Regions from separate parts of the Massilia sp. LXY-5 genome, predicted to be linked through region 1. Evidence: predicted binding sites of a transcription regulator. Region 1 holds the regulator's gene; the other holds the start of a gene.
The links. The regulator sigma-54, encoded in region 1, starts transcription at its own class of promoters, with help from an activator protein. The targets are predictions, from matches to a motif close to TGGCANGNAANCTGCTTT.
Positions count from the first base shown of each region.

Region 2: ACI48I_RS13000 (CmpA/NrtA family ABC transporter substrate-binding protein) is a predicted target of sigma-54. The motif match lies at 1,407-1,424, and genes of this name have one in related genera.

Region 1 covers NZ_JBNNEH010000007.1:83,952-87,359, reverse strand. The annotation lists gene hpf (ribosome hibernation-promoting factor, HPF/YfiA family) at 44-400, opposite strand; gene ACI48I_RS21615 (RNA polymerase factor sigma-54) at 464-1,930, opposite strand; gene lptB (LPS export ABC transporter ATP-binding protein) at 1,969-2,730, opposite strand; gene lptA (lipopolysaccharide transport periplasmic protein LptA) at 2,730-3,320, opposite strand; gene lptC (LPS export ABC transporter periplasmic protein LptC) at 3,336-3,408, opposite strand, start outside.
Region 2 covers NZ_JBNNEH010000003.1:908,550-911,957, forward strand. The annotation lists gene ACI48I_RS12990 (bifunctional diguanylate cyclase/phosphodiesterase) at 1-646, opposite strand, end outside; gene ACI48I_RS12995 (hypothetical protein) at 884-1,234, opposite strand; gene ACI48I_RS13000 (CmpA/NrtA family ABC transporter substrate-binding protein) at 1,642-2,847, shown strand; gene ntrB (nitrate ABC transporter permease) at 2,876-3,408, shown strand, end outside.

The DNA of each region.
Region 1 (3,408 bases):
GGCGCCTTCCGGCGCCCTCGTTCAGACGGTGCTCGATGCGCGATCAGATCGCAGCAGCAGCCTCTCCGCCTTCAGGCAGGCGCTTGAGCGCCTCACGACTATGGTCCTTCAACATCGTCTTGTATTTCATCACCTGGCGATCGAGCCTGTCCATCAGGAGATCGATCGCCGCATACAGGTCTTGCGCCACACTTTCCACGTGTACGGTCTTGCCGGAGACGCGCAGGTTGATCTCGGCCTTCTGTCGTTTGTCTTTTTCGGTGAGGTTGTCGATCGCGAGGATGACGTGGGAATCGATCACTTGATCGAAATGGCGGGTGATGCGTTCGAGCTTGTTCTGTACGTATTCACGGATGGCGGGGGTGACGTCGAGGTGGTGGCCACTGATGGTGAGATTCATACACACTCCTTTGAAAATGTAGCGGCCGCCGCGCCGCGCAGGGAGTGCGCATGGGGGCCGCTGTTACAAGGATTTGCGGAGACTGACGGGAGGAATCTTGAGTGCCTCGCGGTATTTTGCAACCGTGCGGCGCGCAATGACCATCCCTTGTTCACCGAGCATTTCCGCGATCTTGCTGTCGGATAATGGGTTCTTTGGGTCTTCTGCTCCTGTCAGTTGCGCAATGAGCGCCCGTATCGCCGTAGACGATGCTTCGCCCCCCGCTTCGGTGGCGACATGGCTTCCGAAGAAATACTTCAGCTCAAACATGCCGTGCGGGGTCAGCATGAATTTTTGAGTTGTCACGCGAGAAATTGTGCTCTCGTGTAGTCCTAGTGTATCAGCTATCTCGCGAAGCACAAGGGGACGCATGGCAACCGCGCCATGGCTGAAAAAGTTCTTCTGGCGCTCCACAATTGCCTGCGAAACACGCAGGATCGTGTCGAAACGCTGGCGCATATTTTTAATGAGCCACTTCGCTTCCTGCAGCTGCGCGCTCATCTGGCCTTCGCCTTTTCCCTGCTTGAGCAAATTCGCATAGACGTTGTTCACACGCAGGCGCGGCATCACTTCGTTGTTCAGCGAGACGCTCCAGCCGCCCTTCGACTTGCGGACAATAACGTCCGGTACGACGTAATCCGAGACGCTCGATGCGAAGGCGGCGCCGGGATGCGGATTGCACTGGCGGATCACGGCCTGCGCCTCGCGCAGGTCCTCGTCGTCGCAGTCGAGCGCTTTTTTCAGTTTCGTGAATTCGCGCTGCGCGAACCAGCTCAGATACCCCTCGACGATTTTCAGGGCCATGCGCCGCGTCACCAGCGGCACGCCCGGCATCGCGCGGATCTGCAGCGCCAGGCATTCGGATGCGCTGCGCGCGCCGACGCCGACCGGGTCGAGGCTTTGCACCAGCGCCAGCGCGCAGCGCAGTTCGTCCATCTCGACCTCGAGCTCCTCCGGCAAGCGCGCATGGATCTCGTCGAGCTGCTCCTCCAGGTAGCCGTTGTCGTCGATCGCGTCGATCACGAGTTCGGCCAGCGCGCGGTCGCGCGCCGTGACGCCCGTCACGCGAATCTGCTCGCACAGATGCTCGCGCAGGGTCACGCCGACCGCGCCGAGCTGCGGGCGGCCGTCGTCGTCGCCGTCGCCGCTCGATGCGCGCGAACCCTCTCCCCAGTCGCCCTCGGACTCGCCGCGTTCGACCTCGCCGCCTTCGCCGCCCTCGGCCGCCTCGGGCGCAGGGGCGCCCTCCTCGTTGTTCGGCGCCGGCGCCTCGGCTTGCGCCGGCGCGCTGTTGATCGCGCCGTCGGCCAGCAGGCGCACCGAGTGGTCGAGCGGGTCGTCGAGCCGTTCGAGCAGCGGGTTATCGGACAGGATCTGCTCGATCTCCTGATGCAGTTCGAGGGTGGAGAGCTGCAGCAGGCGGATCGACTGCTGAAGCTGCGGCGTGAGCGCCAGGTGCTGCGAAGTCCGGAGTTGCAGGGATTGTTTCATGGTGCCGCTTGGTGTCCCGTGTTGTTGCTACAGCCTTGCTACATGCGGAAGTGTTCGCCCAGGTAGACGCGTCGTACCGACTCGTCGGCGATGATGTCGTCGGGACGTCCCGACGCCAGCACCGCGCCCTGGTTGATGATGTAGGCGCGGTCGCAGATGCCGAGCGTCTCGCGCACATTGTGGTCGGTGATCAGGACGCCGATGCCGCGTTCCTTCAGGAAGCGCACGATGCGCTGGATCTCGATCACGGCGATCGGGTCGACGCCGGCGAACGGTTCGTCGAGCAGCACGAAGCGCGGATTGGTCGCCAGCGCGCGCGCGATCTCGACGCGGCGCCGCTCGCCGCCCGACAGCGACAGGGCCGGGTTCTCGCGCAGCTTCTCGATCTGCAGTTCGGCCAGCAGCGAGTCGAGGCGCGTATTGATGGCATCCTTCGTCAGCGCCTTGCCGTTGTCGTCGCGCTGCAGTTCGAGCACGGCGCGGATATTGTCTTCCACCGTCAGCTTGCGAAACACCGAGGCTTCCTGCGGCAGGTACGACAGGCCCATCACCGCGCGCCGGTGGATCGGCAGGCTCGAAATGTTGGCGCCATTGATCTCGATGGTACCGGCGTCCGACGGCACCAGGCCGACGATCATGTAGAACGAGGTGGTCTTGCCGGCGCCGTTGGGGCCGAGCAGGCCGACGACTTCGCCGCAGCCGACCTCCAGCGAGACGTCGCGCACGACCAGGCGCTTGCCATAGCTTTTTTGCAGTCCGCGCACCACCAGGGTGCTGCGGTTGTCGCGTGCATCTTTCATTATTTCTTTCCTGGTGCTGCCGGCGCTGCCGGAGCCACCGCTGGAGCCGCGGCGGGCGCAGTGCGGCGCGGCGCGATGATCAGGGTGCCGCGGCCGCCGCCGGACTTGGTCTCGCCGCTGGCGTCGTTGCGCACGGTGGCCACTTCCTTGCGGTTGTCGTAGGAGATGTAGGCGCCATCGAGTTCGTTCGTCAGGCGCCCGTTCTCGAGTTCCTTCACGATCGCCTTCGAGAACAGTTTCACGAGTTCCACCCGCTCGTCGTATTCGATGCGCTCGGCCTGGCCTTCGACCCACAGGTCCGGGCCGCCGTCGCGCTTCTGGCGGAAGGTCGCCACGCGCCCCGGGTTCGAAGTAAGCGTGACGTTCATGTAGCCTTCCGGGGTTTCCTTGAGCAGCGCGCGGTCCGACTTCAGGATCAGGGTGCCGCGCGTGAGGACCACATTCCCCGTCAGGATGCGCGTCTGCGTGACTTCGTCGACGTCGAGCGAATCGAAGTTGATGACGGCCTGCTTGAGCGAGTCCGCGCGCTCGGCGTGGGCTGCCGTCAGCGACAGCAGCGAAAGGAAGGCGGCGGCGAAGATTTTTTTCATTAGGGCTCGTTCCTGTTATTGGTTGGGTGCGGGGCTCGTACGCGGCGGATAGACGATCTGGCCGCGGCCGCCGAGGTGCAGCTTCTGC
Region 2 (3,408 bases), on a different contig from region 1:
CCCGGTGCAACAGGGTCACCGAGCCGCCTTTGCCCAGTTCCACCAGGCTGTAGATGTCCTCGAAGCGCTCCGAATCGACCTGCGCCAGCACCGAACCGGCGGGCCGCCCGGCCGCGTCGCGGAGCGGCCCGGCGACGTTGATCACGCCGCGGCCGGTCGCTTTGTCGACCGAGGTGATGGCGACGTGCATCGCATCGTCGCGCAGGACCGCGGCGACAGGAGCGGCCGGCGCGGGTGCGCGCACAGCGGCACCGGCCGGCGTGGCGCTTGCCAGCGGCCGTCCGTTCAGGTCGAAGACGTACAGTCCCAGCAGGTATTCGCGCGCGACGCCCTGGCCGTCGAAATAGTCGAGCCGCACCGGCGCCTGGCCCGATGCCGACGCATAGCTGCGCTGGACCTGGCGAATGGTCTCGTCGACGGCCTGGGCGACGACTTCGGTCTGCGCGGCAAACGCGATCGCCAGGTTGCGCAGCGTGGTTTTCTGCTGGCGCATCGTGTCCTCGTAGCTGACCTTGAGCATGGCCGCGGTGCCGAGGACCAGGGTCAGGATCAGCAACACCACGAGGGCGCTGAGGCTGGCCGGCGGATACGGACCGGGCTTCGGAGGCGGCGCTGCGGAGGGCGCGGAAGGGTGGCGATCGGTCATCTCGGACGCATCGTTTGGCCTCGTAGGCGTGGGAACCGGGTCATGTGGCTTCGTCAGTGCGTTGGAAAGCGAGGGCACGGCGGAGCCGCGCACGTATCCGAATTATGCAATAAGGCGCGTAAGGGCGGCACGCGAAAACAGAACAGTTCCGCTCAAGAACTGCGCCCGCAGCCGCATGGCCCTCCATGAGGACGCCTGAGCGCCCGCCGTGGCTGCCGGCGGATGCCCGCCGCAGGGCTAGCGTCCGGCGGTGCGAAGCATACCGAGCCGTTGCCCGGCGGGGAAACGTTCGTGCCGGATCCGGATGCGCTCGACCGAACCCGCCGGCAGGTATTCCACCGTCAGGGACCCGTCGCGCGAGGCGAGCAGGTTCGGCGCAACCGGATGCAGTGCCTTGCGCCCGGCATTGTCAAGGTCGATATACAGTGTCCCATCGAGAACCGACAGGCGCACGCTGCGTCCCGTCTCGAGCCGGTACTCGCCGGCGATATCGTGTTTCAGGTCTTCGGCCTCTCCTTGGTCGATCGGTGCGGCGGCGACAGCGGCAGCCTGGGTGCAGGCGAAGACGAGGCAGAGCAGGGTACGCATGGCAGTCTCCTTCGGTGAAGGTGGAGCGCTACGGGTGCATGCGGTTTGACCCGGGCAGTCGCGGAAAGCTCCCGTCCAAAATGATGCGCTGTGCAATCCTGGTGCGGCGTCGGCGCAAGCGCGCGGTGCGCCGGCCCGGTGGCCGCATGCCGCTCTCCTGTATGAAGCGCAGTGGCACGAACATTGCATGTTGAACACGAGCGCAATGAAGCGCACGTGTGTCCTGCCAATGGCGGCGGGTCCACAGGACAACGACGTCTACCGAAACATGAATCCGTTCGTGTTGGGGTGGACGTTTTTTTTTGCCGTGACTACATGTGGGATTTGCGATGGAAAATCAGAAGCTTCAAGAGAAGAACACCGTGCCAGCGGGCGCCGACGAGGTGAATCCCACGCGCAGGAACCTCATGCATGGCGCAGGCCTGCTGGCGGGAGGCAGCCTGTTGGGCCTGGCAAGCGGCGGCGTGTGGGCAGCGGGCTCGGACAAGCCGGAGAAAGAGGAAATCAGGATCGGCTTCATCCCGCTGACCGACTGCGCGTCGGTCGTGATGGCCTCGGTCCTGGGCCTCGATAAAAAATACGGCGTCAAGTTCGTGCTCAGCAAGGAAGCCTCCTGGGCCGGCGTGCGCGACAAGCTGTCCAACGGCGATCTGGATGCCGCCCACGTGCTGTACGGCCTGCTGTACGGCGTCCAGATGGGGATCGGCGGCCAGGCGAAGGCCATGGCGGTGCTGATGGGCCTGAACAACAACGGCCAGGCCATCACGCTGTCGAAGCACTTGGCCGACAAAGGCGCGACCGACGGCGCCTCGCTGGCGAAGCTGATGCGGACGGACAAACGCGACTACACCTTCGCCCAGACCTTCCCGACCGGCACCCATGCGATGTGGCTGTACTACTGGCTGGCGGCCAACGGCATCGATCCGATGAAGGACGCCAAGGTCATTACGGTGCCGCCGCCGCAGATGGTCGCCAATATGCGGGTCGGGAACATGGACGGCTTCTGCGTGGGCGAGCCCTGGGGGCACCGCGCCATCATGGACGGCATCGGCATCACGGCCGCCACCACCCAGGACATCTGGCGCGACCACCCCGAAAAGGTGCTGGGCTGCACGCTGGACTTCGCCAGAAAAAATCCGAATACCTGCCGCGCCATGATGGCCGCCATCCTCGAAGCCGGCAAATGGATCGACGCTTCGCTGGCCAACAAGAACAAGATGGCCGAGGTCATCGCCGCCAAGTCCTATGTCAATACCAGCAAGGATGCGATCGACCAGCGCATCATGGGCCGCTACCAGAACGGCCTGGGCAGGACCTGGGACGACCAGAACCACATGAAGTTCTACAACGAGGGCGCCGTCAACTTCCCCTGGCTGTCGGACGGCATGTGGTTCATGACCCAGCACCGCCGCTGGGGCCTGCTGAAGGAAGATCCGGACTACCTGGCCGTGGCCACGGCGGTCAACCAGGTCGAGCTGTACAAGGAAGCCGCCACCATGACGCGCACGCCGGTGCCGAAAAGTCCCTTGCGCAGCTCGAAACTGATGGACGGCTCCGTCTGGGACGGCAGGAACCCGAAATCCTACGCCGCCTCGTTCAAGATCAAGGTCTGACCATGATCCCGCCAGAGAAGGAAACACCATGAGCGCCATGCTGAAATCCGAAGCGCAGGAACTGCCGCCTGCGGTCACCGCAGCCGATATCCTCGCCATGAACGCCGGGCAGCCGGCCCGGCCCCTTCCAGCGTCCACTGCGGCGCCGCCGGCAGCGCGCCGCCCGCTGGCGGGGCGGTCGTTCTCCGCGGCGGTGAAACTGGTCCTGCCGCCGCTGGCCGGCATCGCGCTGGTGGTGCTAGCCTGGCAAATCATCGCCGCCCGCAACAGCGCCTTCCCGTCGCCGCTGGCGACCTTCAGGGAAGCGCTGGTGCTGTTCGCCGATCCGTTCTACCGCAATACCCCGAATGACCAGGGTATCGGCTGGAACGTGCTGGCCTCGCTGAAACGGGTGGCGCTCGGTTTCGGCCTGGCCGCATTGATCGGCATTCCGCTGGGCTTCGTCATCGGCCGGGTGCGTTTTGCGGCCAGCATGTTCGGTCCCATCATCAGCCTGCTCAAGCCGGTGTCGCCGCTGGCCTGGCTGCCGATCGGCCTGCTGGTCTTCAAGTCGGCCGACCC